One region of the Micromonospora sp. ABR4_055 genome, then DNA from elsewhere that is predicted to be linked to it. Evidence: riboswitches for the same ligand, from Rfam matches in the RefSeq annotation. Region 1 holds a riboswitch; each other region holds the start of a gene.
The links. A riboswitch is a leader RNA that binds a small molecule or an ion and turns the genes downstream of it on or off. The one in region 1 is predicted to bind cobalamin.
Positions count from the first base shown of each region.

Region 2: another riboswitch for cobalamin. It lies ahead of ACXAHD_RS22095 (CbtB-domain containing protein); the one in region 1 lies ahead of cobN (cobaltochelatase subunit CobN).
Region 3: another riboswitch for cobalamin. It lies ahead of ACXAHD_RS25120 (acyl-CoA thioesterase); the one in region 1 lies ahead of cobN (cobaltochelatase subunit CobN).

Region 1 is NZ_JBSWXD010000023.1:3,134-12,844, forward strand. Features, by position in the region: gene ACXAHD_RS08575 (pirin family protein) at 1-461, opposite strand, end outside; gene cobN (cobaltochelatase subunit CobN) at 510-4,127, opposite strand; cobalamin riboswitch at 4,185-4,311, opposite strand; gene ACXAHD_RS08585 (precorrin-3B synthase) at 4,429-5,694, shown strand; gene ACXAHD_RS08590 (precorrin-8X methylmutase) at 5,694-6,329, shown strand; gene ACXAHD_RS08595 (precorrin-2 C(20)-methyltransferase) at 6,326-7,849, shown strand; gene ACXAHD_RS08600 (cobalt-precorrin-6A reductase) at 7,837-8,634, opposite strand; gene cobM (precorrin-4 C(11)-methyltransferase) at 8,719-9,462, opposite strand; gene cbiE (precorrin-6y C5,15-methyltransferase (decarboxylating) subunit CbiE) at 9,459-9,711, opposite strand, start outside.
Region 2 is NZ_JBSWXD010000107.1:3,849-13,559, reverse strand. Features, by position in the region: gene ACXAHD_RS22145 (molybdopterin-dependent oxidoreductase) at 1-428, shown strand, start outside; gene ACXAHD_RS22140 (aminotransferase class IV family protein) at 653-1,423, opposite strand; gene ACXAHD_RS22135 (GNAT family N-acetyltransferase) at 1,599-2,123, opposite strand; partial or broken gene ACXAHD_RS22130 (ASCH domain-containing protein) at 2,277-2,690, shown strand; gene ACXAHD_RS22125 (maleylpyruvate isomerase N-terminal domain-containing protein) at 2,667-3,422, shown strand; gene ACXAHD_RS22120 (helix-hairpin-helix domain-containing protein) at 3,606-4,202, shown strand; gene ACXAHD_RS22115 (hypothetical protein) at 4,528-4,848, opposite strand; gene ACXAHD_RS22110 (hypothetical protein) at 4,989-5,612, shown strand; gene ACXAHD_RS22105 (hypothetical protein) at 5,884-6,225, opposite strand; gene ACXAHD_RS22100 (CbtA family protein) at 6,273-7,031, opposite strand; gene ACXAHD_RS22095 (CbtB-domain containing protein) at 7,049-7,249, opposite strand; cobalamin riboswitch at 7,282-7,455, opposite strand; cobalamin riboswitch at 7,567-7,694, shown strand; gene ACXAHD_RS22090 (VWA domain-containing protein) at 7,775-9,711, shown strand, end outside.
Region 3 is NZ_JBSWXD010000138.1:5,560-15,270, forward strand. Features, by position in the region: gene ACXAHD_RS25095 (IS1634 family transposase) at 1-1,176, opposite strand, end outside; gene ACXAHD_RS25100 (response regulator transcription factor) at 1,271-1,876, opposite strand; gene ACXAHD_RS25105 (sensor histidine kinase) at 1,895-4,054, opposite strand; gene ACXAHD_RS25110 (hypothetical protein) at 4,437-4,832, opposite strand; gene ACXAHD_RS25115 (nitronate monooxygenase) at 5,156-6,166, shown strand; cobalamin riboswitch at 6,419-6,638, shown strand; gene ACXAHD_RS25120 (acyl-CoA thioesterase) at 6,775-7,284, shown strand; gene ACXAHD_RS25125 (GntR family transcriptional regulator) at 7,432-8,154, opposite strand; gene ACXAHD_RS25130 (ABC transporter substrate-binding protein) at 8,279-9,565, shown strand; gene ACXAHD_RS25135 (carbohydrate ABC transporter permease) at 9,555-9,711, shown strand, end outside.

The DNA of each region.
Region 1 (9,711 bases):
TGCTCGAACCGCGGCTCCCCGTGCCTGGCCGACTCCGGCAACGCCACCCACAGCTGCAGCCCGTGCATCACCGGCGGATGCGCCGGCGGCGACTGCTCCGAGTGGGCGATCCCGTGTCCGGCGGTCATCAGGTTGAGCTGCCCCGGCACGATCGACTGCATACTGCCCAGGCTGTCCCGGTGCAGGATCTCCCCGTCGACCAGCCAGGTCACCGTCTGCAGCCCGGTGTGCGGGTGCGGCGGAATCTGCATGCCGGGCCGCCCGGCCACGTCGTCCGGCCCGAAGTGGTCCACGAAACACCAGGCACCGACCATGCGCCGGGGTCGCTGCGGCAGCAGCCGCCGGACCGTCGTGTAGCGGCCCAACGGTACATCGTGGCCGGGTAGCAGGACGCTCTCCGGCTGCGCACCGGCGACCGTGGTCCCGTCGTACCGGATGCTTCCCGACGCCGCCGCACTCATGCCTCGACCCTACGCGGGATGCCGCCGGTCCGCCGCCGGGATGCGCGGTCACCCGGCGCGGTCCTCCAGGTCGCCCTCGGTCCGCAGGAACACCTCCCGCAGCCCGTCCAGCACCGCCGGGTCGGGGTACTCCCACAGTTTGCGGTCGGCCGCCTCCAGCAGCCGCTCGGTGATGCCGTGCAACGCCCACGGGTTCGACTCGGTCAGGAACCGCTGATTGACCTCGTCGAGCACGTACGTCTCGGCCAGTTTGTCGTACATCCAGTCGGCTACCACCCCGGCGGTGGCGTCGTAGCCGAACAGGTAGTCGACGGTGGCGGCCAGCTCGAACGCCCCCTTGTAGCCGTGCCGGCGCATCGCCGCCAGCCAGCGCGGGTTCACCACCCGGGCCCGGAAGATGCGAGCGGTCTCCTCGTGCAGGGCGCGGGTGCGCACCGCCTCCGGCCGGGTGCTGTCGCCGACGTAGGCAGCCGGGGCCGACCCGGTCAACGCCCGGACGGTGGCGATCATGCCGCCGTGGTACTGGAAGTAGTCGTCGGAGTCGGCGATGTCGTGTTCGCGGGTGTCGATGTTCTTCGCCGCGACCGCGATCCGCCGGTACGCCGACTCCATCTGGTCGCGGGCCGGCGCGCCGTCGAGGTCCCGGCCGTAGGCGTAGCCGCCCCACACCGCGTACACCTCGGCCAGGTCGGCGTCGTCGCGCCAGTTGCGGCTGTCGATCAGCTGCAGCAGCCCGGCACCGTAGGTGCCCGGCTTGGAGCCGAAGATCCGCATGGTGGCCCGCCGGGTGTCACCGTGGGCGGCCAGGTCGGCGCGGGCGTGCGCGGCGACGAAGTTCACCTCGTCGGGCTCGTCGAGGGCCGCGACCAGTCGGACCGCGTCGTCCAACATGGCCACCACATGCGGGAACGCGTCGCGGAAGAAGCCCGAGATCCGCACCGTCACGTCGATGCGCGGCCGGCCCAGCTCCTCGGCCGGGACCACCGTGACGCCGGTCACCCGCCGCGACGCCTCGTCCCACACCGGCCGTACGCCGAGCAGCGCCAGCACTTCGGCGATGTCGTCACCGGCGGTCCGCATCGCCGACGTGCCCCACACCGACAGTCCCACCGAGCGAGGCCAGTCGCCGGCGTCGGCCCGGTAGCGGGCCAGCAGCGACTCCGCCATCGCCTGCCCGGTCTCCCAGGCCAGCCGGCTCGGCACCGCCTTCGGGTCCACCGAGTAGAAGTTGCGCCCGGTCGGTAGCACGTTGATCAATCCACGCAACGGCGACCCGCTCGGCCCGGCCGGCACGTACCCGCCGGCCAGCGCGTGCGCGACGTGGGCCAGCTCGTCGGTGGTGCGGGCCAGCCGGGGGACCACCTCGGTCGCCGCGAAGTCCAGAATCCGGGTGACCAGCGCGGCCCGTCCGTCGGCGCCGAGCACGCGCTTGGCGACCTCGGCGACGGCGTCCGACCGCCAGCCGTGCTCCTCCATCGCCGCGACCAGCTCCCGGGCGGTCGCCTCGGCCGCGTCGGTGTCGTCACGGTCGGTGCCGGACTCGTCCAGGCCCAGCGCCTCCCGCAGGCCGGGCAGCGCGGCCACCTGCCCGGCCCACATCTGCCGGGCCCGCAGCATCGCCAGCACCAGGTCGACCCGGGCCGCGCCGACCGGCGCCGACCCGAGCACGTGCAGCCCGTCACGGATCTGCACGTCCTTGATCTCGCAGAGCCAGCCGTCGACGTGCAGCAGGAAGTCGTCGAACTCGGCGTCGTGCGGCCGGTCGTTCAGACCGAGGTCGTGGTCGAGCCGGGCGGCCTGGATCAGCGTCCAGATCTGCGCCCGGATCGCCGGCAGTTTGGCCGGGTCCAGTGTGGCGATGTTCGCGTGCTCGTCGAGCAGCTGCTCCAGCCGGGCGATGTCGCCGTAACTGTCCGCCCGGGCCATCGGCGGCACCAGGTGGTCGATCAGGGTGGCGTGTGCCCGGCGTTTGGCCTGGGTGCCCTCGCCGGGGTCGTTGACCAGGAACGGGTAGATCAGCGGCAGGTCGCCGAGGGCGGCGTCCGGCCCGCAGTCGGCGCTGAGTCCGACCGTCTTGCCCGGTAGCCACTCCAGGTTGCCGTGCTTGCCGACGTGCACCACGGCGTGCGCGCCGAAGCTGTGCTCCAGCCACCGGTACGCGGCCAGGTAGTGGTGACTCGGCGGCAGGTCCGGGTCGTGGTAGATGGCCACCGGGTTGGCCCCGAAGCCGCGCGGCGGCTGCACCAGCAGCACGATGTTGCCGGTACGCAGCGCGGCCAGCACGATCTCGCCGTCCGGATCCCGGGACCGGTCGACGTACAGCTCGCCCGGCGGCGGACCCCAGTGCCGTTCGACCTGTTCCCGTAGCTCGGTCGGGAACTCGGCGTACCAGCGACGGTAGTCGGCGGCCGGGATGCGCACCGGGTTGCCGGCCAGCTGCTCCTCGGTGAGCCAGTCCGGGTCCTGCCCGCCGGCGGCGATCAGCGCGTGCATCAACGCGTCGCCGTCGCCGTCGGCCAGCCCCGGCAGCGCGTCGGGGCCGTCGGGCGGCCCCACGTCGTAGCCGGCGTCGCGCAACGTCGACAGCAGCGCCAGCACACTGGCGGGGGTGTCGAGCCCGACCGCGTTGCCGATCCGGGCGTGCTTGGTCGGGTACGCCGACAGCAGCACCGCGATCCGTTTGTCGCCCGCCGCGATGTGCCGCAGCGCGCCGTGGCGGACGGCGATCCCGGCCACCCGGGCGGCCCGCTGCGGGTCGGCGACGTAGACCGACAGCCCGTCGGCGTCGATCTCCTTGAACGAGAACGGCACGGTGATCAGCCGGCCGTCGAACTCGGGGATGGCCACCTGGGTGGCGGCGTCCAACGGGGACAACCCGTCGTCGGTGGCCGCCCAGGTCTGGCGGGAGCTGGTCAGGCAGAGTCCCTGCAGGATCGGCACGTCCAGTTCGGCGAGCGCGCCGACGTCCCAGGCGTCGTCGTCGCCCCCGGCGGAGGCGGTCGCCGGCCGGGTTCCGCCAGCGGCCAGCACCGTCACCACCAGGGCGTCGGCCTGGCGCAGGGTGGCCAGCAGCTGCGGGTCGGGCGAGCGCAGCGAGGCGCAGTAGACCGGCAGCGCCCGACCGCCGGCGGCGTCGACCGCGTCGCACAGGGCGTGCACGAAGCCGGTGTTGCCGGCCAGGTGGTGGGCCCGGTAGTAGAGCACCGCCACGGTCGGCTGGCCCGGTCCGGTCGGCACGTTCGGGCGTTCCAGTACGCCCCACTCCGGGGCCGGCCGCGGCGCGGCGAAGCCGTGCCCGGTGAGCAGCACCGTGTCGGACAGGAATCGGTGCAGTTCGGCCAGATTGGCCGGGCCGCCGTGGGCCAGATAGGCGTGGGCCTCGGCGGCCACCCCGGCCGGTACGGTGGACAGCTCCATCAGGGCGGCGTCGGGTGCCTGTTCGCCGCTGAGTACCACCACTGGGCGTCCGTCGGTCAGCAGCGCGTCCAGTCCGTCCGGCCAGGCCCGGCGGCCGCCGAGCAGCCGGACCACCACGAGGTCGACGTCGGCAAGCAGGGGCGTGAGGTCGTCGACCGACAGCCGGGCCGGGTTCGCCAGGCGCCAGTCGGCACCGCTGGCCCGTCCACTCAGCAAATCAGTATCTGAAGTGGACAGAAGTAGCATCATCGGACGCCTGGTCCTCCCTCGGGGTCCGCGCCCCGGGTCGTCGGTCGCGGCGACCGGAGTCTCCTGGCTCCCGGATCGAGGCTCGCCCCGGCCTTCCCGCCCCGTGGATCGGGGCCGTGGCCGTCGGTGGGGTCCGCTCCCCGGTGACAGTGGCGGGACCGCGCCGGAATCACACCGGCTTCCTCCACTTGCCGCCGCAGTTGGCTACCGACCACTGTCACGACCCGGGGACGTTTCGTCAAGGTGTGATCTATTCGCCGCGAGGGCGTCGCCTCCCGTGGCAGCCCGTAGTATCCGCCGCGTGTCCGCCTCGCCGCTGCCGCCCGTCCGGGGCGGCCCCGATGCCTGCCCCGGCACGCTGGCGCTGCATCCGGCCGCCGACGGGCACCTCGCCCGGGTCCGCTGCCCCGGTGGGCTGCTAGCCGCCGGCCAGCTGACCGTACTGGCCGCCGCCGCCCGTGACCTCGGTGACGGACACCTGGAGCTGACCAGCCGGGCCAACGTACAACTGCGGGGGGTGGCCGCCGACGCCGCCGGGGTGCTCGCCGGCCGGCTGAGCGCGGCCGGGCTGCTGCCCGCACCCGGACACGACCGGGCCCGCAACATCCTCGGCTCCCCACTGGCCGGTGTGGACAGTGTGCCTCGGTGGGACGTCGCGGCGCAGGTCCGCGCCCTCGACGCGGCGATCTGCGCACAGCCACAGCTGACCCGCCTCTCCGGCCGGTTCCTGTTCGCCGTCGACGACGGTCGGGGCGCCACCGTCGCGGCGCGCCCCGACGTGGGCCTGCTGCCCGGGTCGGACGGCCGGGTCGGTATCCGGCTCGCCGGGGTCGACCACGGCCTACGGACCACGCCGACCGACGCGGTCCGGGTGGCGGTCGCCGCCGCCCGGATCTTCCTCGCCGACGAACGTGCCGTGGCCGGCACCATCTGGCGCATCGGCGACCTCGCCGCCGCCGAACTGGCACGGTTCGTCGCGGCGCTCGCCACCACGCCGGGCGTCCACCGGGTCGCGGCCGACCCGCCGACCGCACCGCGACGGTCCGGCGTACCGCCGGTGGGCGTGCTGCGCCGCCCCGACGGCGACCAGGCACTCGTGCTCGCCGTACCGCTGGGTCAGCTCACCGCCGCGCAGGCCGACCTGCTCGCCGCCGCCGCACCGCAGGCGCGGATCACCCCGTGGCGGACCGTGGTGCTGCCTCGGCTCACCGACGCACCCGGCTGGGCGCGCCGGCTGCACCGTGCGGGTCTCGACACCGACCCCGGGTCGCCGTGGCTCGGCGTCACCGCCTGCGCGGGCCGTCCCGGCTGTGCCCGGTCGCGGGCCGACGTACGGGCCGACGCGGCGGCGACGCACGCCGGCCGGCCGGCCGCGGCCAGTGGGGCGCACTTGCCGGTGCACTGGATCGGCTGTGAGCGCGGCTGCGGCACCCCAGCGGGACCGGCGCTGCGGGTCCTCGCCACCGGCGACGGCTACCAGGTGAGCGCGCCCGGCCGCCCCACCGTCCACGTCCTACCAGGGGCGGCGCTGGCCGCCGCCGTCCGCACCGCACGCGAGGAGCCGTGATGGACCACGTCCGCGACGGGGCCGAGATCTACCGGCAGTCGTTCGCCACCATCCGCGCCGAGGCCGACCTGAGCCGGCTCACCGCCGAACAGGCCCGGGTCGCCGTCCGGATGATCCACGCCTGCGGGATGGTCGACCTGGTCGACGACCTGGTCTTCTCGCCGCAGGTGGTGGTGGCGGCCCGGGCCGCGCTGCGCGCCGGCGCGTCGATCCTCTGCGACGCCACGATGGTGGCCGCCGGGGTCACCCGACGCCGGCTGCCGGCCGCCAACCCGGTGCTGTGCACCCTGTCCGATCCCCGGGTGCCTGAGCTGGCCGATCGGCTGGGCACCACCCGCAGCGCTGCGGCCGTCGAACTGTGGGGCGACCGCCTCGACGGCGCGGTGGTCGCCGTCGGCAACGCACCGACCGCGTTGTTCCGACTGTTGGAGCTGGTCGACGCCGGTGCCGGCCGGCCGGCGGCGGTGCTCGGCGTACCGGTCGGCTTCATCGGCGCCGCCGAGTCCAAGCAGGCTTTGATCGACCATGGCGGACTGGAACACCTGGCGGTCCGGGGACGACGCGGCGGCAGCGCGATGGCCGCCGCCGCACTCAACGCGATCGCCAGCGACGACGAGGGACAGGTGGGCAGATGAACGCGCGTCGCGGCGGCCCGGGTCGGCTGTACGGCGTCGGCCTCGGCCCCGGTGACCCGGAACTGGTCACCGTGAAGGCGGCCCGGCTGATCACCGCCGCCGATGTGATCGTGCACCACAGTGCCCGGCACGGCCGCAGCGTCGCCCGGTCCATCGCTGAGCCGTACCTGCGCGCCGGACAGATCGAGGAGGCGCTGGTCTACCCGGTGACCACCGAACGCAGCACCCACCCCGGCGGCTACCGGGCGGCAATGGACGAGTTCTACGCCGACTGCGCGCGACGGCTGGCCGCCCACCTCGACGCCGGTCGGACCGTGGTCGTGCTCGCCGAGGGCGATCCGCTGTTCTACGGCTCCTACATGCACCTGCACAAGCGGTTGGCGCACCGCTACCCGACCGAGGTGGTGCCCGGGGTCACCTCGATGAGCGGGGCAGCCGCCGCACTCGGCCGGCCGCTGGTCGAGGCCGACGAGGTGCTGACCGTCCTGCCCGGCACCCTGTCCGGTGCGGAGCTGACCCGACGGTTGGCCGACACCGACGCCGCCGCCGTACTCAAGCTGGGTCGGACCTTCCCGGCCGTCCGCGACGCGTTGACCGTCGCCGGCCGCCTCGACGACGCCTGGTACGTCGAGCGGGCCAGCACCGTCGGGCAACGCGTCGCGCCGCTGGCCGACGTCGACCCGGCGACCGCGCCGTACTTCTCTCTGGCGTTACTGGCCAGCCGTCGCGGTGGCACTGTCGCGGCGAGCGCCGCCGACCCTGCTCGGTCCGGCGGGGGAGAGGTGGTGGTGGTCGGCCTCGGCCCGGCCGGCCGGGACTGGATCACCCCGCAGGCGCAGGCCGCCCTCGCGGCCGCCGACGACCTGGTCGGCTACGGACCGTACCTGGACCGGGTGCCGGCCAACCCCCGGCAACGCCGGCACCCGTCGGACAACCAGGTCGAGGCGCAGCGCGCCGCCCACGCGCTGCGGTTGGCGGCCGACGGAGCCCGGGTCGCGGTGGTCTCCTCCGGTGATCCCGGGGTGTTCGCGATGGCCACGGCGGTGCTGGAGGTCGCCGCCGAGCCCCGCTGGAAGGACGTGCCGGTCCGGGTGCTGCCCGGGGTGACCGCCGCCCAGGCGGTGGCCAGCCGGGTGGGGGCACCACTCGGGCACGACTACTGCGTGCTGTCCCTGTCGGACCGGCTCAAGCCCTGGCCGGTGATCGAACGGCGGCTGCGCGCCGCCGCCCGCGCCGACCTGGTGATCGCGATCTACAACCCGGCGTCGCGCAGCCGGACCTGGCAGCTGGCCAGGGCCCGGGACCTGCTGCTGGAGCACCGGTCGGCACACACCCCGGTGGTGGTGGGCCGCGACGTCGGCGGTCCGGGTGAACGCGTCGACGTGGTGGCGTTGGCCGACCTGGATCCGGCCATGGTCGACATGCGGACCCTGCTGATCGTCGGCTCGTCGGCGACCCAGGTCAGCCACGACGGCGCCGGGCCGCCGGTGGTGTTCACCCCACGGCGCTACCCGGGCTGAGCGCCCGCCGCCGCGCCCAGCCCGATCAGCCAGGTAAGGGCGGCGCCGACGTCGTTGACCGTCGGCACGGGTGGCGCGGCGGCCCGGTCGACCATCAGCACCGGGAGTCCGAGCTCGCGCGCGGCGACCAGTTTGGCGGACGTCTCGTCGCCGCCGCTGTCCTTGGTCACCAGCACGTCGATGGCGTGCGCGCGCATCAGCGCCCGCTCGCCGTCCACGGTGTACGGGCCGCGGTCGAGCAGCAGCACCCGGTCGGCGGGCAGCGGCGGCTGCGGTGGGTCCACCGTACGGATCAGGAAGAAGATCCCGGCCAGCGGCGCGAAAGCGGCCAGACTCTGCCGACCGGTGGTGAGCATCGCCCGGGTGCCCAACCGGGGCAGGGCGGCGGCGGCCGCGCCCAGGTCCGGCACCCGGTGCCAGACGTCGCCCGCACCGGCGACCCAGCCGGGCCGGCGCAGCACCAGCAGCGGCGTACCGGCCAGCGCGCAGGCCCGCACCGCCGAGGCGGAGATCCGGGTGGCGAACGGGTGGGTGGCGTCGACCACCGCGCCGATGCGCTCGTCCCGCAGCCAGCTAGCCAGCCCGTCCGGTCCGCCGAAACCACCGACGCGGGTCTCGCCGTGCGGCAGCCGGGGCCGGGCCACCCGGCCGGCAAGCGAGGTGACCACCCGCGCCGCCGGGTCGGCCGCCAACGCGGCGGCGAGCTGACGAGCCTGGGCGGTGCCGCCGAGAATGAGCACCCGTGGTCCGCCGTCCGGGCTGGGGCCGGTGCGGTCACCGGTCATCGGATTCCTAATGAGTTCTGGGAGTGAGCCATCCGGCAAACTCCTTTCGTGGATACTCCGGCCTTCTTCAGGCGGGGAGGATTGTCAATGCCGGCACCGGTCGGCGCTGTACAGATGGCTGTCGGGGAAATTTTCCGCGCCGAGCACCGCGCCGACGATGATCACTGCGGTACGCCGTACGCCGGCGGCGTGCACCTGGCCGGCGATGTCGGCCAGCGTGCCCCGCAGCGCCACCTCATCGGGCCGGCTGGCCCGGGCCACCACCGCCACCGGACAGTCCGCGCCGTAGTGCGGTACCAGGTCGGCGACGACGGCGTCGATCCGTTGCACCGCCAGGTGCAGCACCAAGGTGGTCCGGCTGGCACCGAGGGCGGCCAGCTCCTCACCGGGGGGCATCGGGGTCGACCGGTCCGATACCCGGGTCAGGATCACCGTCTGTCCGACCTCGGGGACGGTCAACTCCCGCCCGAGCGCGGCGGCTGCGGCGGCGAAGGCGGGCACGCCGGGCACGATCTGGTACGGCACCCCGGCGGCGTCCAACCGACGGATCTGCTCGGCGACGGCGCTGAACAGCGAGGGGTCGCCGGAGTGCAGCCGGGCGACGTCGTGCCCGGCGGCGTGCGCGTCGACCATCTCTGCGACGATCTCGTCCAGGGTCAGCCGGGCGGTGTCGACCAGCCGGGCCCCGGGCGGGCAGTGGGCGAGCAGCTCGGTCGGGACCAGACTGCCGGCGTACAGGCAGACCGGGCTGCTCGCGATGACCTCGCGGCCACGGATGGTGATCAGGTCGGCGGCACCGGGGCCGGCCCCGACGAAGTGGACGGTCACCGGCGGTGCACCACCCACTGGGTGACCGGCATGGCCGGCCGCCAGCCGGTGAAGCCGCCGACCGGCGCTGCCCGACTGATCGCGATCCGGGTCAGGTCGCCGCCGTGGCGGGCATACCAGTCGGCGAGGAGCACCTCGGACTCCATGGTCACCGCGTTGGCCACCAGCCGGCCGCCGGGCCGCAGCGCCGACCAGGCGGCGTCCAGCAGCCCGGTGGTGGTGACCCCGCCGCCGACGAAGATCGCGTCC
Region 2 (9,711 bases), on a different contig from region 1:
CGGGTCAGTATCTGACCGATGACTTTCCGGTGCTGCTCGACCTGCCCAGTGAGGACATCACCGTCGACCTGCACTGCGTGACCAAGTGGTCCAAGCTCGGCACCCGCTGGCACGGCGTCTCCCTCGACACCCTGCTGGCCGACATCGACACCAGCGCCGACTACGCCCTTGCCCACTCGTATGGCGGTTACACCACAAACCTTCCGCTGGCCGACCTGCTCGACGGGCAGGCATGGATCGCCTACCGCTACGACGACGCCGACCTGAGCCCGGAGCACGGTGGCCCGGCCCGGCTGCTGGTGCCACACCTGAATCTGTTGACGTCGTCGGTGAGTTGCCGGCGGGTCAGGCCCAGGCGTTCGCGTGCTGCGGTGAGCGGATGGTTCTGCATGATACCCCCGAAGTGGCGCACGATCGATGTGTGGTAGCGCGAACTGCTTATGGTGGAAATCGAGTTTGGACAGTATCCCGCCTGGCGAATGCCGCCTTGAATCATCTGCGTCGAACAATTCCTGACCCGGCCGGGGACTTACGTCAACGAGGAAATGTCAAGAGGGGAGGCAGGGGATGGTTCCCGCAAAGGGAAGGATCCCTTCCGGTAGCGGGTGCGCGGAACTGCCGGGGCCAGGTGTATGTACCTACCTGCAGCGCATCAGAGCGGCTCGCCGGGGATGGCACTGTAGTCCTTGCGGATCTGCTCGACCAGCGGCGTCATGCCGGACCATCGGATGGCGTCGATCGCGGTGACAGCCCGGACTCCAACCGTGGCGTTGGTGGCGAACGCTGCGGTGTAGCGGTCCAGCTCCGCCACGTTGACGCGGCGCTCATGCCCTGGGCGCTCTTGACGGATCAACGCCATCGCGACTCCCGGCAACACCGGTGCCTGCGGCCACACGATGTCGTCCCCTTCGATCAGGCCGACGTTCCAGGTCGCCCCTTCGGAGATGAAACCCTCCCTGTCTACGAACAGCACGTCATCGAAGCCAGCGAGTTGGGCCTGTCGGCGATGGAACACCGTCGCGAACAGGCCGAGGTGCTTGACACCTGGTACGTCCCGCTCGTAGCAGCGAGTGGTGAGCACCAGCGGTTGTGGTGGGACCGACGACACCGCTCGCGCCGTGACGAGCACCTGCGGGCTTGATGCGCTGGCGGGATGCCCCAGGTCGAGATCTGGGTCGAACACCGTTACCCTGGCGACGGTCGACTCGGCGGAACCCACCACGTGACGGACATAGCTGCGCACCTTGTGCTGATCGAGTTCCGCGCCGAAGAGTGCACGGCAGTCCCTTGTCAGCCGATCGAGGTGAAGCGCGAGTCCGCGTACCCGGCCGGCGTCCACTCGCATCGACGTGAAGTGACCGTAGTTGGTAAGACCCAGGATCTTCAGATGATCCAGATCGACGGGCTGCCCGTTCAGAAGCATGATGTCAGTCTCCGGTCAGCGGGCTGGCAGGGTGGACGCGCGCAGCTCGGCCAGCTCGATCCCCGCCTCCAGCTGGGCTGTGGTGGGGTGGTCTGCAGTTTCGGGTGGGCCGCCCGCCACCCGCCGAATCTCGTTAAGTCCGGCATCGATTTCCCGCAGCGGTACGCCGGTTTCGCTATACCGACTCCTGTGGCACGATACCGATCGGCTTGACCATCTGCTGGGCGGTGACGGTGAATCCGGTCGACTCGTACAGCCGACGGGCCACCAGGTTGTCCCCGAAGACGTTCAACCCGAGCAGGGTGACTCCGCGTGTGGCCAGCACCGGCTCGACAGCGGCCAGGATGGCACGCCCGTACCCGTTGCCGCGCTGGGCGGCGTCCACCTCGATGTTGTAGATCCAGGCCGGCCGGTCCGATTCGGCGGAGTCCGGTAGCCCGATCCAGATCCAGCCGACCGGGCGCGCGTCGTCGACATCCGCCGGCCGCGCCACCAGGAACAGCATCCGCTCGGTGGCCAGCCCGTCGGGCAGTAACTCGGCGTGCTGGCGGCGGGACTCGGTCAGCGCCGTCGCGGTGGTGGCGCGCCCGGACCGCAGCAGGTTGTCGGCATAGCCCGCCACCAGCGCGGGAATGCGTACGTCGTACTCGGCCTGGGTCATCGGGTGCAGCGCCACGGCGCGCCGATCTGACGTCGTCACCGGCCCATCGTGGCCTACCTGGTCGTGGCCAGTCACGTCAATTGCGCGACGGTCGTTGGCGGGCAGCACACGATCGTGGACGGGACCAGGCGGCACCGCCGCCAGTACACTGCGGCCGTGGCGACCGAGGCGGACCGTGATGCCGGGCAGGACGTGCCGCACCGCGTCGACCATGAGCCGAAGGCCGAGTTCGCTTTTCCCGGTCCGCTGCGCGACCGGCTGGTCGCGGCGATCCTCACCGGCGAAAAGACGGCCACGTCCGGGCTGCTGCGCGAGTACGAGCTCGACAACGAGCCGCTGCCGGTCGTGGGGGCCCGGTCGGTTCTGGTGGATTCGGCGGACCGGCCCTGCGCGGTACTGGAAACTACCGGGGTACGGGTGGTTTCACTGGCGGAGGTGGACCTCACCCACGCCGTCGACGAAGGCGAAGGGTTCGTTGACGTCGCCGGGTGGCGCCGCGCCCACGTCGACTTCTGGCACTCGACGCCGATGCGGGCTGCTCTCGGTGACGAGACGTTCACTGTCGACGACCGGACGATGTTGGTGGCCGAACGGTTCCGTGTCGTGCAGCGGATCTGGCGGTCCGACGAGGTGGCCATCGCCTACGCTGCGGAGAGCCGGGCCGCGGTCGACGCGCTACGGGCCGTACCGGAGGCGGACTTCGACCGCCCGACCAGATGCGCCCCGTGGACGGTCAAGGAACTGCTTGCACACACCGTGATCGCGCTGTCCCGTACCGTCGAGATGCTCGACGACGGCGCACCCGCCGCCGGTCCGGACGGTCCGGTGGACGCGGTCGGCTACTACGCGCCCGACGCCCGGTTCCGTCCCGACGCGGACGGCGGGCGGATCGCCGACGCTCAGCGGTGGGCGGCGGCCCGGACGGTCACCGCCGCTGTCGACGAACTGGCGGCGCGGGCAGCGACCGCCGCCGCCCGGGTCACCGCGCAGCCGCCGGACCGAATGGTCGTCACCCGGCACGGTGACCTGATGACGTTGACCGACTTCCAGGCCACCCGGGTCGTCGAGCTCGCCGTCCACGGTGTCGACCTGGCCGACGGCCTCGGCATGGCGCCGTGGCTGACCGCCCCGGCGGCGGACCTGGTGGTGGCGCTGTCGGCGGGCACCACACTGGCACCGCTGCGGGCGGCGCGTGGATGGGACCGGCCGACGTTGGTACGCGCGGTCACCGGGCGGGTCGAGTCAGGTGACGTGGACCCGGCTGAACTGCACCCGCGGGGAGTGCGCTCCCCGTTCTTCGGTGGCACGCACCGTCCCACTGTGGTTGGCGAAGAGTAGCGGGACCGACCTGCCCTCGAAGCGCCTTGCGACTGCCCGTAGGTTGACAGCGACAAGGCCACAACGAGACCCTTTCGCGATTCTGACTTTTGGTGCTGGAGGTTTGCCGTGGACTGGTCCCTCGGAAACATACTGATTCTGCTGGTCGTGGTGTTGCTCGGTGCAGTCGCGGGGTGGCTCGTGATGAGCCGCCGGTCCGCCGCCGGCAAGGACGCCCCGGTGAAGCCTGAGGCGGCTGCCGCCGTCGAGCCGCCGACCACCACCTCGGAGGAGCCGTCGCCGGCCGACCCGGCCCGTCCGGAACCCGCATCGCCGGCCGACCCGGTCAAGACCGAGCCCGCCACCGAGACTCCCGTCGAGCCCGCTGCGGATGACACGGCCGAGCCGGTCAGTGTTGAGCCGGTCAGTGTCGAGCCGGCCAGTGTCGAGCCGGCCACTACCGCCGATGCGGCCAGCCCTGAGCAGGTGCCGGCCGTCGACCCGCCCGCCGTCGACCCGCCCGCCGTCGACCCGCCCGCCGCCGTCGAGCCGTCTACCGCTGAGTCGCCCGCCGCCCCCGAGGCTGGGCCGGCGGACGACTTCCGGCGCATCGAGGGCATCGGGCCGAAGATGGCCGCCGCCCTGCAGTCCGCCGGGATCCGCACGTACGAGCAGTTGGGTGCGACCGACGAGGCGGCGCTGCGCGCGGCGGTCCGCGCCGCCGGGGTACGGGCCACTGCCAGCCTGCCGACCTGGCCGGCCAAGGCCCGGGAGTTGGCGGCGGCGCGCTCCACAAGCTGACCGGAAAGTCAAGCGGCCACAGTGGATCGATCGTCGGCTGACCTAGGTCCCGGCGATCGGGCACGTACGGCGGCAGCGACCGATCACCGTACCGGGTGACGATGAGGTCGCGCACCGGCGGCGGGGTGCCGCCGGTGCCGACCGAACGAGGTGATCGGCATGGCCGCAGTGCGCACCGGCCAACCTGCGGATGCCGATGCTCAACGACATGCAGCAGATCATGCGCACCGCGTACTACGGCACCGCCGGTCGCTGATCGTCCCCGGTCCGGCTGTGGCACGCTGCCGCAGCCGGACCTGTCCCGCCTGCCCGACGGCCCCGGCGGTCACTGTTCCTCGGGGAACGCCACACAGTTGGCGCAGCCCGGACTCGGCACGGGCAGTTCCGTCTGATCATCGAAGGTGATCATTTTGACGACCAGCGGGTGGTCGACCGGGATCGGTCGGGCGGCCACCGTGCCGTCCGGCTCACCGACGAGTTCGACGCAGGCCAGGCGGACCTGCTCCGAGCGCATCAGACAGACGCCCCGGTTCGCCGGTGGCACCCCGCCCGGAAACACGATCCGCACCGGTGAGGCGTCGGTCGGGTGGTACGGCACCAACTGGGAGCGGAAGACGAAGGCCGGCCTGTCATCGGGGCGGAACACCGCGACCCCGAACCGGTAGTTGTCCGTGTAGGTGGTGCAGAGCGCCGCCTCGCCCGGGCAGCACCGTACCGAGGTCGGGGTCCGCCACGAGGCCGCTCAACTGGCCGGTGGCGCAGCCAGCCGGAGTCCACCAGTCCGTGATGGTCGGATCGCTGGTGGGGATCGGCGAAGCCGCCCATGACGGCGTCGGCGTACCTGCGGCCACCGGCGTGGCGGACACGCCGCTTGCCGACAGTCACGCCAGGGTAGCTGCCACGAGGATCATAGCGGCTGTGGTCGTCGATGGTGGGCGGCCGCTGCAGAACCCGGACCCGGATACCCCTGTCCAGCTGGCTGCGGTCCAGCGGAATCGCCTCCGCCGAGGCCGCCGCGCTGATCACTTCGGTGTTGATGGTCAGATGTTCGTGCCGTTCGGCGGCGACCAGCCGCCGCACCCGGTCGCGGGCGGCGGCCCGGCTGCCCAGGCTGCGTACCGCCGGATCGTCCGGGCCGGGCAGGTCGATGCCGTGCACGGTACGGAAATGCTGGCGCCAGACGTCCTGTCGCCGTACCGGCTGCGCTGGCCGGCGAAGCCGCGCGATGACCGGACCGGCTGGCAACGGCCGCCAGCCGGCGGCGGTCGGCACGGCCGCCGTCAGGCCGTTCAGTTCGTCGAGTGCGACCTTGACGCGTTTGCGGGTCAGCCCCAGCTCGTGGGCGAACTGACCGCTGCTGCGGGCACCGAGCATGGTCAGCGCCCGGTAGACCAGATCGGCATCGGGTGAGGCGCCCCACCGGGTCAGTGGTGCAACCGCAGTCGGGCCGTGCGTCCTGATGCTCCCCGTTCCCCGTGTCACAGCCGTCAGCTCAGCACAGTAACAACGCCGTAGGGGAGAAGCCACGGCACCGGACGGTTGCACGATTGTGCAATCGGTTCGCGCCGTACCTTGTCGAACGTGCGCCAATGGGTGACCGTGATCCGGGCAGGCGCGCGTTCGGGGGCGGCGCTTGTCGGCCGCCGGAACGCGGTGGCCGGCAAGCGACGGCACTACGCGGTCAGGACGTCGGGGCGGACTTTCCCCAGCGGGGGGCGGCGAAGCGCAGCCCGGCGAGCCGGTCCGGCGGTGCGGCCAGGCCCGGCCCGCCGGTGGCGATCCAGTCGACGACGCTCGACAGTGCCGTCTCGTCGTGCACCCCGCCGAGCCACACCGGGCGGGCACCCAGTCGGCGGGCCAACACCGCTGGCTGCACCACCACCACATTGGACCGGTCACAGGCGTTGAGGCAGTCGGACACCCGTACCGGCGCGGCCGCGCGCAGTAGGTCGAGCTGCCGGTCGTGGTCGACGTCCGGGTGTTTGCGGCGGGTGCCGCAGCAGCAGCCCCGGCAGACGGTCACCCGGGCGGGGTGCCCGGGTGCCGGTCCCGCCGGGCCAAGCTCCGCCGTCACGCGACGTTGGCGAGCGTGGGCCGCCGGTCACCGGTCCGGGCCGGGGTGAGCAGCAGTCCGAACACCACCCCGAAAACCGTCCACATCGTGGCGAGCTGCGCCAGCGAGGCGAGCCGGAACTCCCACAGCAGCGCCGCCGGGATATCGGCGGGCACGTCGACCCCGGTTGCCGGCGAGAACGCCAGCAGCAGGGCGTACCCGACGACGGCCAGCGCCGCCGCGACCACCGTCCGGTAGGGAGCCGGCCGCGCCCAGCCGGTCAGCCGCCGGTGGGTCAGCAGCGCCAGCCAGGTGACGGCGGCCGCGGCGATGATGAACGACAGATACTGCCCGGTGCGCTGGTTGACGGTGTCCGGGTCGCCGACGCCCGGCGGGTTGGCCGGGAAGTGGATCGCCGGTAGCAGCGCCACCACGACGAAGCCGAGCCCGGCGAGCAGCCCCACGCGGCGGAAGTCGTCGCGGCCGGGCAGCAGGTGCCGGGTCGCCGCGAAGACCACGGCGACGATCAACGCCAGGCACAGCGCCACCGCGACGGTGGCGACCAGCCCGCCGAGGACCTGCATGGCCCGACCGACCAACTCCTCGTCGTGGCTGTGTCCGGCCGTCCCGGTCGCAGCGCGGGCCTCCTCGACGACCAGCGCCGACTCGATCTGCGGTTCGACGATCAGCAGGGCCGCCACCGCACCTGCCGCGCCGGCGGCCGTACCGGCGAGCAGTCCGCGGCCCAGCACCGCGCGGAACGGGTAGGTAGTCATCGGAGCTTGGCCGCCGCTCAGTGGCACGGTACGCCGAGGGCGTGCCGGCCGTCGTGGGTGAACTCGTGCATGAACTCGGCGGCACCGGCCAGCACCAGCCCGTTGTCCTGCGCGACCAGGTAGATGACGACCGCCGCGACGGCGGCCAGCAACCAACCGGCGAGCGGTACGCGGATGGCGGTGGTGGTGACCTCTCCGCCGACAGAAGGTGCAGTCATGCCAGGAAATCCCCTCGTCCATGCCTCGTGGCGATGCGGTGCGTGCCACGGCCGGTCTCCTGGCTCCCGGATCGTCGCAGCCGTCCCGCCTTCCCGGACCGTCGTCGGCCCAGTGGCATGGTGGATCGGACACTTCCCGGTCACAGTGGCGAGGACCACGCCGGACTCACACCGGCTTCCCGAACACCGTGGCATGCGCAGCGTACCGCCGTCGTGACCGGCCGGGCAATGGCTGTGGCCGTGGCCGGCAACGGGACCGGCGCCACATTGACGGTGGACCGCGGGTGGGGGAGCATGACCGGCACGAGCGGTGCGCGGAGGAACCCGGTGCGAATCCGGGGCGGTCCCGCCACTGTGACCGGTGAGTCGCGTCCCCCTGAGACAGCCACTGCCCCGATGGCGGGAAGGCTCGGGACGCGACGTCGATCCGGCAGCCAGGAGACTCCGGCCGCTCGCTGGTCCACCGGTACGCGGGCGTGGACACCCGCGGGAGGGATTCACCATGCACACCTGTCGGCCCCTGCCATGACGCCGTACCCGTTCACCGCCGTCGTCGGCCTGCCCGACCTGCGGCAGGCCCTGCTGCTCGCCGCGGTGCACCCCGGCATCGGCGGAGTGCTCATCCGGGGTGAGAAGGGCACCGCGAAGTCGACGATCGTCCGCGCGCTGGCCGGGCTGCTACCGGAGGTCGACCGGGTGCTCGGCTGCCGGTTCGCCTGCGACCCGGCGGCCCCGGACCCGGCCTGCCCGGACGGGCCGCACACCGCGCCGGTGACCGCGCGTGGCGGCCCGGCCGCACTGGTCGAGTTGCCGGTCGGCGCCACTGAGGACCGGGTGGTCGGCACCCTCGACATCCAGCGGGTGCTCAGCGCCGGCGTGAAGGCGTACGAGCCGGGGCTGCTCGCCGCCGCGCACCGGGGCCTGCTCTACGTCGACGAGGTCAACCTGTTGCCGGACCATCTGGTGGACCTGCTGCTGGACGCGGCGGCGATGGGCCGGGCCCACGTCGAACGCGACGGGGTGTCGGTCAGCCACGCCGCCCGGTTCCTGCTGGTCGGCACGATGAACCCGGAGGAGGGCGAGCCGCGTCCACAGTTGCTGGACCGCTTCGGGCTGATGGTGTCGGTGGCCGCACCGACCCTGGTGGCGGACCGGGCCGAGGTGGTGCGCCGTCGGCTCGCGTACGAGACCGACCCGGTGGCGTTCGCGGACCGCTGGCAGTCCGCCGACAACCAGCTCGCACTGCGGGTACGCGATGCGCGGGCGGCCCTGCCTGCGGTCACGCTGCCCGATGCCGAGATCGACCGGATCGCCCGGATCTGCCTGGCGTACCAGGTGGACGGTATGCGGGCCGACATCGTGATGGCCCGCGCCGCCGTCGCGCTGGCCGCCTGGCGGGGCCAACCGGCGGTCACCGCCGCCGAGGTCGCCGAGGCAGCCCGGCTGGCGCTGCCGCACCGGCGGCGCCGTGACCCGCTCGACCCGCCCGGCGCCGACGAGCAGCGCCTCGACGAGGTGCTGCGTGACGAGTGCGGCGACGATCCCGATCCTCCTCCGCCGCCGGGTCCGCCACTACCGGACGGTGGGCCGCCACCCGGCCCGCCCGACTCGGACGGTGGGCCGCCACCCGGCGCGCCCGACTCGGACGCCGGCCGGCATCCTGAGCCAGCTACGGCAGACGCCGACGGTCCGGCGGTCGGTGCCGAGCAGCCGGACGGCGTACCGCCGGGCGGTCCGGCTCCGGCGGCGGCCGGGCCCGCGTACCGGCCCCGGACACTGCGGCTCCCCGGGCTCGGTGCGGGCGCGACGCCCGGCCGACGTTCGGCGGCCCACGCCGACCGGGGCCGGGTAGTCGGCGCCGGGTCGCCGACCGGACGGCCGTCGACGGTGCATCTACCGGCAACGGTGCGCGCCGCCGCGTCCCGGGGTGCCCGCCGGATCACCCCCGCCGACCTGCGCCAGGCCCGCTACGTCGGCCAGGAGGCGAACCTGATCCTGTTCGTGGTCGACGCCTCTGGGTCGATGGCGGCCCGGCAGCGAATGACGGTGGTCAAGACCGCCGTGCTGTCGCTGCTGCGCGACGCCTACCACCGGCGGGACCGGATCGGGATGATCACCTTTCGGGGTGCCGCCGCCGACGTGGTGCTGCCGCCGACCAGCAGCCACGAGGTGGCCGTCGCCAAGCTGGCGCAGCTGCGCACCGGTGGCCGTACCCCGATCGCCGCCGGGCTGCGCGTCGCCGCGGCCACCGTCGCCGCCGAGCACCGCCGGGACCCGCGCCGTCGGCCGCTGGTCCTGCTGGTCACCGACGGGCGGGCGACCGCCGGACCGGACCCGACGACGCTGGCACCGGTGCTCGCCGGTACGCCGATGGTGGTGCTCGACTGCGAGGCCGGCCCGGTGCGGCTCGGTCTGGCCCGCCGGCTCGCGGCCGGCTTCACCGCGCAGTGGCTGCCGCTGGC
Region 3 (9,711 bases), on a different contig from region 1:
TTCGGCGTCGAGGGCTGCCTGGTCGAGGGTCCAGGCGAACGTCGGTTTGCCGGTGTCGTCGGTGGTGATCGTGGTGTGCAGGTGTGCGCTGATCCGGCGGCGGCGGCCGATCGCGGTGGCTTTGGTGGTGACGGCGTCGATGGTGCGGTGGTGGCGGGTGCCGGCGGTACGGGTGAGGGTGTCCAGTTCGGTGCGGGCCTGGGCGAGTCTGAGCGCGCGGGCCTTGGCCTGGGCGGTGGCGTTGGCGGTGGAGTGCACCAGGATCCGCCGTAGGGTGTGTACCGGGTCCTTCTTGCGGGGGCCGGTCAGGTCCATGGTGTCTTCGTCGACCCGGTAGGCGCACCGTTCGGTGTGTGGTCTGCCCTCGTCGCGTTCGGCGATGTAGTCCACGATCGTGGCCCGGGACGGGTCGAGGCCGGCGAACAGCCCGTCGGGGACCCGGGACGCGGCCAGGGGCGCGATGAAGGTGACCTGCTCGGTGGTCATCGCGGTGACGTTGGGGTAGGAGATGAGTTTCGAGTCGCCGACCAGCAGGAAGTTGCGGGGTGTGGCCAGGGCTTGCAGAGCGCGCATGGTGTCGGTGACCTGGGCGATCTCGGCGGCGTTGCCGTCATAGGTCCGGCTGAGGACGGGGACGGCGCCGTCCGCGGTGACGGCGAGGCCGGCCTGGATCTGTTTGAGGTCGGTGCGTCGGTCTTTCGGGTGGCCGTAGGCAGGGGTGGGGTACTCGTCGTCGATGTGGTCGTATGCGCCGTACAGCGAGATCGAGGTCATGTCCCAGTGGCAGCGGGTGACGTCGATGCCGAATGCCGTGATCGCGGTCGCGCCGATTGATCCGACGACCTGGTCGGCCTGATCGGCGAGGGCGTCCAGGGCCCGGCCCAGCCGGTCGTCGTTGAGCAGGTCGGGATCGATGTCGTAGACCTCTTCCACCGCCCACGCGTGGGCCCAGTCGGCCACGGCGACCATCGCTTTCGGGCTGGTCAGCCGGTTCGCGATCAGCGCCTCGATGACCTGCCCGTGGCTGATGGAGGCGACCTCCCGGATCGGGCAGGCCCGGTCGACCACACCCGCGATGTCCAACCGGCGGGAGAAGTCCGCGATGACCGGCAGCGACCCCAGTTGCTTCTCCACCCGACCCGTCGCGGCGACCCGCGCCCGAGGTCGCCGCGCCACCCGTCGAGGCCCACCAGATCCACTCATGGATCAGCAACGAACCAGCCGCACGCCCGCAACGCAAGTCACTCAACCGCATGTGCGAAAGACGGGTCTAGATCCAGCCGGCCTCGGTGGCGATCCGGATGGCGTCGACCCGGTTCCGGGCGTTCAGCTTCACCACCGACTTCGTCAGGTAGTTGCGTACGGTGCCGACGGAGACGTGCATGGTCGCCGCGATCTGGTCCGGCTCGGCCCCGCCCGCCGCGAGTCGCAGGGCCTGGATCTCCCGTCCGGAGAGAGGGATCTCTCCGACGTCCCAGGCGGTGAGGGCGAGTTGGGGGTCCACGATCCGCCGTCCCGAGGCGACCTCCCGAACCGCTTGGGCCAGCGCGTCGGAGGGTGAGTTCTTCAGCAGGAATCCCCCGACGGACAAGGAGAGCGCCCGGCGCAGGGTGCCCGGCCGGCCGAGCCCGGTGAGGATCAGGGTGCGACACTCGGGCAGCCTCCCGTGCAGTTCCTCCGCCGCCGAGAGGCCGTCCAGCACCGGGAGGTCCACGTCGATGATGGCGACGTCTGGGCGGGTACGTAGGGCCACTGACACGATCTTGTCGCCGCTGTCGACCTGGGCGACCACGGTCAGGTCGCCCTCCAGTTCGAGCAGGGAGGCCAGCGCGCCGCGCACCATGTGTACGTCCTCGGCGAGAAGAATCTTGAGCAACTAGGGTCCCTTCAGGATTCAACTGCTAGGAGGTCGGTTGCCGATGGTTGCGGTCACCGGCACCTCGACCCACAGGATGAAGGTTCCGTCGGTCATCTCGATGGAGAGGCTGCCCCCGATGGCCCGCAACCTGTCGGCGAGACCCGCGAATCTCGTCCGGCGGAGGCCACCGGGGGATACCCCGTCGTTGGCCACTCGGAGCCGCACCGCTTCTCCCGTGAGCCGGACCTCGATGTCGCACCGGCGTGCCTCGCTGTGTCGAATCATGTTGGTGACCGCCTCGCGCAGTGCAATCGCGAGCAGGGCCTCTACCTCCGCAGGCAGTATCTCCGGTGCCTTGACAGTGGTCCTGATCCCGGCTGCGGCCAGACTGGTGGTGGCCGAATCCACCTCGGTGTGGAAGGAGAGGTGCCGGTAGCCGCTGGCGACCGTTCGGATGTTGGCCACCGCCCTGCGGGCGATGTCGAGCACCTCTGCCAACTCTGCCTTGGCCAGTTCGGGCTGCCCCGGGAGGAAACGGATCGCCGTCTCGCATTTCGCGGTCATTGCGGAGAGTAGTTGCCCGAACTGGTCCTGTACCTCCCCGGCGACGCGCAGACGTTCCCTGGTCACCGCGACATGGGCCAACTCTGTCCGGGCCTGGTCGACCTGCTGAACCAGGCCAGACAGGGAGCCGATTCCATAGACCGCTATCCCGGTCAGGAGGGTGGAGAGGGTGAGATAGGCGGTCCACCCCGGGTCGTGTCCATAGAACAGGGAGACTATCAAGATGGCCCCGCCGACCGATCCGTACAGCGGCCACCGCAGGGCCTCGCGGGTGACCAGCAGCATGGAGCCTGCCAGGAATCCGCCCATCGAACCCCAGGGAGCGCCGATCCAGAGCAGCGGCAGGGCGGTGACGACCGCCTGACCGGCGAGGCTGGCAGCCAGGAGGTGACGGGGCCAGGTCCAGGTCCTTCGCAGTGAGTAGAGAATCTGGACTCCGACGAGGGTGGCGACGCAGGCCGCGAAACCGATCAGGCCCGGCAGGCCCGGCTGCCCAGGCAGGATGTTGATGACCATCAGCAGCGCGTATCCGGAGAAGACCAGGGCGGTGATCGTCCTGGCGACCCGCCGATGCCACCGGGAAGCTTCGCTGCCGGCGGCAGGGGGGACCACCGGCGTCACATCGGCCTTGCCCGTGGCGTGCCCTGCCGGGACGGAGGGCGCCGGTACGGTGACGAAGAGCCGGAATCTTCCACCCTCGACGGTAGAGACGAGCTTCCCGCCGAGGGGTTCCAACCGTTCGGTCAGATTGTTCAACCCGGAGCCGCTGGGTGCGTGTGCCTGACCTTCGGGATCCACCCCGTCGTTCTCGATCAGCAGTCGCACCTGCCCGGCCACCACCGAGGACCTGATCTGGCACTGTTGTGCCTTGCTGTGCCGTAGCGTGTTCGTCGTGGCTTCGCGTAGCACGATGGCGAGGACCGTGTCGATCTCCTCAGGCAGTTCTGGAACCGTCACCTCGACTTCCACCTGCACCTCTGCGGCGGTGAGTAGCCCTCGGGCGGCCTCGACCTCCGCCGCCAGCGACATCCGCCGACCCTCGCCGGCGACCATCCGCACGTCTACAAGGGCCCGATGGGAGATCTGCAGCACGTCCCGTAGCTCACGCTGGGCTCGGTCGGTGGCGACCGGCAGGAGCCGGTAGGCCAGCTCGCTCTTGAGCATGGCTGCCGACACATTGAACCCGAGTAGGTCGTGCAGGTCACGAGCGACCCGGAGCCGTTCCTGAGCCACCGCCATCCAGGCCAGCTCGCCCCGGGCCGAGTGGACCGTTGCGACCAGTGCGACGAGGGAGCTGATGCCGTAGACCACCAGGCCGGTGAGCGCGGAGAAGTACACCCCGTAGGCGATGTGGACTCCCGCGAGCCCTTCGGCCCGCAGGAGGACCAGCACCCCCAGGACGACCCCGGCGGCGACCCACCAGCGCCATCGGTGGGGCAACGCCAGCAGGGCCGACCCGGCGAGGAAGCCTGCGAGGGCACCTGCCTGCGGACCCACCCAGAGAAACGGGAGGAAGGTGACGACGGCCTGAGTGCTCAGAGTGGCTGCCCGTACCTGTGGCGCCCAGGTCAACGGGTCCCGGGTGGAATGCGCGATCTGCAGCACGAAGGCGGCGGCAAGACAAAGGACCAAACCGAACAGCGGCGGACCTTGTATCCCGGCGGCGATAACTGACAGAAGTGTGTTCAGTGAGTAACCGAAAAGTACGGCGAAGATCACCGCTCGGGAAATCCGTGAAGCGGTAAGCCGGCCCGATTGATTCGGGGATAAGTGGGCAAATAGGTCGCTGTCGGACAGATCAGCCGAGGTATGGAACGAAGGGCTCGAATCCCTGCCTACCACGACACTATTCCCCCGGGCTTCGCTACATTGGCACCGACCGGTGTGTAGTACCGCACAGCAAACCAGGCATAGTTTCCCCTGTCAAGCTCGTTGATCGCCCGGCGCGATGGGAGAGTCTTGTCCACCGGCCGGGCTTGCTACCGTGGCGAGTTGGCGGGATTATGACAGTGGGCTATGCGTCGGGCAGCTTCCCAAAGCTGTTGTTGTAGGTCTTGCCCCTCTTGGGGTGGGTGAATTTCAGGGCGGACCAGGTGCTGTCGACGCTGAGGCAGGTGCTCTCGACCAAACCGTGGTTATAGCCGATATGAATGACCTTCGGAAGGGTCAGGTCGGTTCCGAGCTGCTTGCTCTTGGGCCACGAAACCCAGAATGTGCCCGTTGCCTTGAGATGGGATTTGAGCCGGGGAAAGACCTCGTTCAGATCGGTGCCGGAGATGGTGAACAGATGGAGGTAGTCGAATTCCCCGGTCAGTTCGTCGGCGACCTCGATGGCCGGTAGCTCGATTGCTTCGAGCGCTGTCTGCGGGGCGTTGACGAAGAACGCCCGCGCGCCCTCCTTGACGCCCATCTTCTGTGACACTGGCCTTGGCATGGCGACTCTCCCTCTGGTTGGCCCTCGATGATGCCCCGATACCAAAAATTATATCGATAAGCCCTCGTTATCGAGATCGAAGCGTCGGTCCGCCCGGATCGCCGGCATCGCCTCGGAACTATCCGCCGCAGCATGCCAGACGGTGTCGATGGACAGTCGTGCCCGTCAGCGGCTCAGCTTGGTACCTTGGGGAGCCTCCCGGGGCACCCCACCCCGGCTCAGTTCGCCGGTCGCCACGGCGGCGCCGGCCCTGACATGGCATCCGGATGCACGTCTCCAGGCCAGGGAGGGAAAGACCGATGGATATCGAACTACCGGTGGTGGCAGCCCCCATGGCGGGGGGCCCGAGCACCCCTGCCCTGGTACTCGCCGCGGTTCGGGTGGGTGGGCTGGGGTTCCTCGCCGGCGGGTACCGGACCCCGCAGGCCCTGATCGAGGACATCGCGGCGGTACGGCCCGCAGGGCGGGGACGGTTCGGGGTCAACCTCTTCGCGCCGAACCCGGTCCGGATCGATCCGGCAAGCTACGCCCGGTACGCGGATCTGCTGGCCGGCGAGGCGCAGCGATACGGGGTGGCGCTGCCCGCCTACCCGGTCGAGGACGACGATCACTGGCCGGACAAGGTGGACCTCCTGCTGGCCGACCCGGTACCGGTGGTCAGCTTCACCTTCGGTATTCCGCCAAGGTCTGTGTTCGCCGCCTTCCGGCGGGTGGGTACCCGTACCGTTCAGACTGTCACCTCGGTCGAGGAGGCCAACGCCGCTGCGGAGGCCGGGGCCGACGAGCTGGTGGTCCAGTCGGCGGCTGCGGGCGGTCACTGGGGCACCCTGACCCCGACGCGACCACCCGCGACGATCTGCCTGCCCGACCTGGTGGCAGGAGTCCGGCGGTCGGTGGGCCTACCGCTGATCGCGACAGGGGGCCTCGCCGACCCAGGCCAGGTCGCCGCGGTCCTGTCCGCCGGGGCCGGTGCGGTGATGGTGGGGACCGCCCTGCTGCGGGCTGACGAGGCCGGCACCTCCCCGGTGCACCGGGCCGTCCTCGCCGACCACGGGGGCCGCACGACGATCGTCACCCGAGCCTTCACCGGCCGGCCGGCCCGCGCCCTGCGGAACAGGTTCACCGACCGGTTCAGCGAATCGGCACCGATCGGCTATCCGGCCCTGCACCACCTGACCGGTCCGGTGCGCCGCGCCGCGGCGAAAGCGGGGGATCCCGAGTCGGTTCACCTGTGGGCCGGCACCGGCTTCCGGTCTACCGCGGCTGGCCCCGCCGCTGACATCCTGGAACGGCTGGTCGGGCGCGGGTGAGCGGCAGGGGTACGGCCCTGCTCGGATCGCTCGAACGCAACTGGTGACGGGTCAGGTAACGATCGTCCCGTGACGCGCCGTGCGGGTGCTGGTCCGGGTGGTGGGGTGCCGACAGGGTGTCCGGCTTCTCGGCTGTTCGACATACCTGGGCAGCGGCTCACCTGCCCCGTCCGCGTCGTGCCGGTGAGACGGTCCGCACACCCCGCGCCGCAGACCGCATCACCCTTCCACACAGTGGGACGACGGCCCGCTATCATCGGCGTCAGCGCTGGTTCGCCCCGCCCGTCGGGAAGGGGCGTCGTAAGAGGGAACCCGGTGCGAATCCGGGACTGCCCCGCAGCGGTGAGCAGGAACGACCGCCGTCACCGGCACTGGGCGCACCCGCGCCTGGGAAGCGACGGCCAGTAGGAGACCGGACCCCGGTCCGGACGCGCCCGCGAGTCCGAAGACCTGCCCGCGCCGCACACACCGACCGGGTGTGTGGCGCCACCGGTCTCGCGGGTGGGCCGGGCGGACCGCGTACCTTCGGGCCCGCATGCCCGCGTGCCCGCAGGTCGCTGTGGTCTGCCCCCCTCCGTGGGTCACGACCACCTCGAAGGACGTTCCCCGTGCACGACACGACTCTGCCGAGCCGCCCACCGTCCGCGTCACGGCTGACCCTGTCGCAGATCATGGACCAGCACCACACCAACCTGATGGGCACCGTGCACGGCGGCCGGATTCTGAACCTGATCGACGCCGTCGCCGGTGTGGTCGCCGCCCGCCATTCCGAGGGCCCGGCCGTCACCGCCGCAATCGACGAAACCGCCTTCCTCCAGGCAGTACGGGTCGGCGATGTCGTGCACGTGGACGCCCGGATCACCTGGGCCGGCCGGTCCTCGATGGAGATCGCCGTGACAGTCACCGCTGACCGGTGGGACCGCGCCGTCCCACCCACCCTGGTGGCCACCGCCCACCTGGTGATGGTCGCCATCGACGACAACGGACAACCGCGACCGGTACCCGCACTGTCGCCGGAGACCGACGACGACCGCCGTAGGTACCAGGAGGCGCAGATCCGGCGCGAGCATCGCCTGACGCTGCGTCGGGCCCTTGCCAGCGAGGCCGGTCTGGCATGAGCGAGTCCAGGTTCGTGTCGGGTGGAGCGCCCAGATCCGGCTCTGGTCGCTGACCTGCGGGTTGGAAGTCTGTCATCGCGCGTGACGGTGCGCACCGCCGGCGGGCGGCCGGACGGTGCCGGGCAGTCAGCCGGTGGAGAGGGGTTGTCAGGCGGTGCCGTCCGTGGTCGGGCGGACCACCTCGATCTCGAAGGCGTAGCGGTCGCCCCGGTACGTCGACATGGCCCGTTCCACCGGGCGGTCCCGCTGGTCGTAGGCTGTCCGCTCGACCAGCAGGGCCGGGCTGAAGGCCGGGACCTGCAGCAGGGTGGCCGTCGCCTCGTCCAGGACCGTGGCCCGGATGGACTGCTCCGCCCGGACGAGCCGGATGTGGTAATGGTCCCGGAGCAGGTCGTAGAGCGAGTTGTCGAACGGCCGGTCGAGCAGCTTCGGGACGAGCGCCGCCGAGAGATAGGTGTGCTCGATGCACATCGGGACGCCGTCGGCGATCCGGACCCGCTCCAGGTGCACGACCTCGTCCGCCGGGCTCAGGCCCAGCGCGAAGCCGACGTTCGCGCCGGCCGGTATCGACTCGGCGGTGCGCAGGTGCGAACCTGGGGTCAGTCCACGGCGACGCATGTCGTCACTGAATGATGTGAGCTCGATGCTCTTCGTGATGGCTGGTCGGGCCACGAAGGTGCCGGCGCCGCGTACCCGGTAGACGAGCCGCTCGTTTTCCAGGCGTTCGAGGGCCTGACGCACGGTCATCCGGCTGACGCCGAACTCCTGGGCCAGATCGCGCTCGGTGGGCAGTCGCTCGTCCGGGGCCAGCTCGCGTTCGATGAGGTTCTGCAGGTGGCTGCGGAGCAGCTCATGCTTGGTCGCGGTCATCCGAGGTGTCAGCTCCAGGGGCGGCTGGTCTAAACCAAAATGATACTAGCGCGATGCTGCCTGCCGGTCTACGCTACCCGCACTGACAATTGGACTAGACCAAAGATGATCTTTGGAGGTGCACGTGAGACGCGAATCTTTCCGGCGGGCCACCGCCGCGGCGGTGGCCGGCGTACTCGCCACAGCGCTCGGTGCCTGTGGCGACTCGGACGGCGGCGGCGACAAGGTCGAGGTGGTCTTCTCCTACCTGTGGGCCGGTGCGGAGGCCGAAGCGCTCGAGGAAATCATCGCCGACTTCAACGCCAGCCAGGACCAGATCGAGGTCCGGGGGGTCTCCAACCCGGACTTCCAGAAGCAGCTGACGTCGATGTCCGGCGCGCAGGGCAGGTTCGACATCTCCGACCACTTCGGCAACGGCGTCGGGGCCTGGGCCAGCAAGGGCATCCTGGCCCCGCTGGACGACTTCATCGAGGCCGACGGGCTCGACACCGCCGACTTCGTGCCGGCGGCGATGTCCCAGATGCAGTACGAGGGCCAGACCTACTCGATGCCGATCGCCCTGCACGCGCAGATGCTGATGTACAACAAGAAGCTCTACGCCGAGGCCGGCATCGACGGTCCGCCGGAGACCACCGAGGAGTGGGCGGAGCAGATCGCCAAGCTCACCAAGCGGGACGCCGACGGCACGATCACCCAGCTCGGCTACGCCAACGCCGAGATCAACACATCGTTCACCACGCTCGGGTTCATGTTCGGCGGGGCCTGGGACGATCAGTCCGGCCGGCCCACCCCGGCCGACCCCGGCAACGTCGCCGGCCTGGAGTTCTACACCGGGAACATCCCCGGCACGTACGGGGTGGCGGAAGTCCGCGACTTCACCTCCGGCTTCGGTGAGTACGCCTCCGCGCAGAACCCGTTCTACGTCGACAAGGTGGCCACGATCATCGACGGCGAGTGGCAGTCGGTGTTCATCGACAAGTTCGCCCCCAACCTGGACTGGGGTGTGGCGCCGCTGCCGTACCCGGCGGCGCAGCCGGAACTCGCCGGCACCACCCAGGTCACCACCAGCACGCTGTTCATCCCGCGTAACGCCAAGCACCCCGAGGAGGCGTGGGAGTTCATGAAGTACCTGCTGTCCGAGGACGCGATGGTCCAGTTCACCTTGGCGCTGGGCAACCTGCCGGCCCGGATTTCGCTGCTCGACGACCCGCGCTACGACACGCTGCCGCAGTTCTCGACCTGGCTCGACGCCCTGCGCAGCCCGAACGCCCAGTCGCTGGCCAGCACGCCGTGGTCCGCCGAGTACACCAGCGACCTCGGTCAGGCCTTCGACGACATCGCCCAGCAACGCACGTCGCCCGCTGAGGGACTCGCCGACGTGGCGGACAAGGCCAACTCCTATGCCCCGTAGATCCACAACCTCGCGGCGCCAGCTCCGGTTGGGGCTGGCGTTCGCGAGCCCCTGGCTGGTCGGCTTCGTGGTGCTGATCCTCGGACCGATCGTCGCGTCGGGGTACTACAGCTTCACCGACTTCAACCTGTTCCAGCCGCCGACCT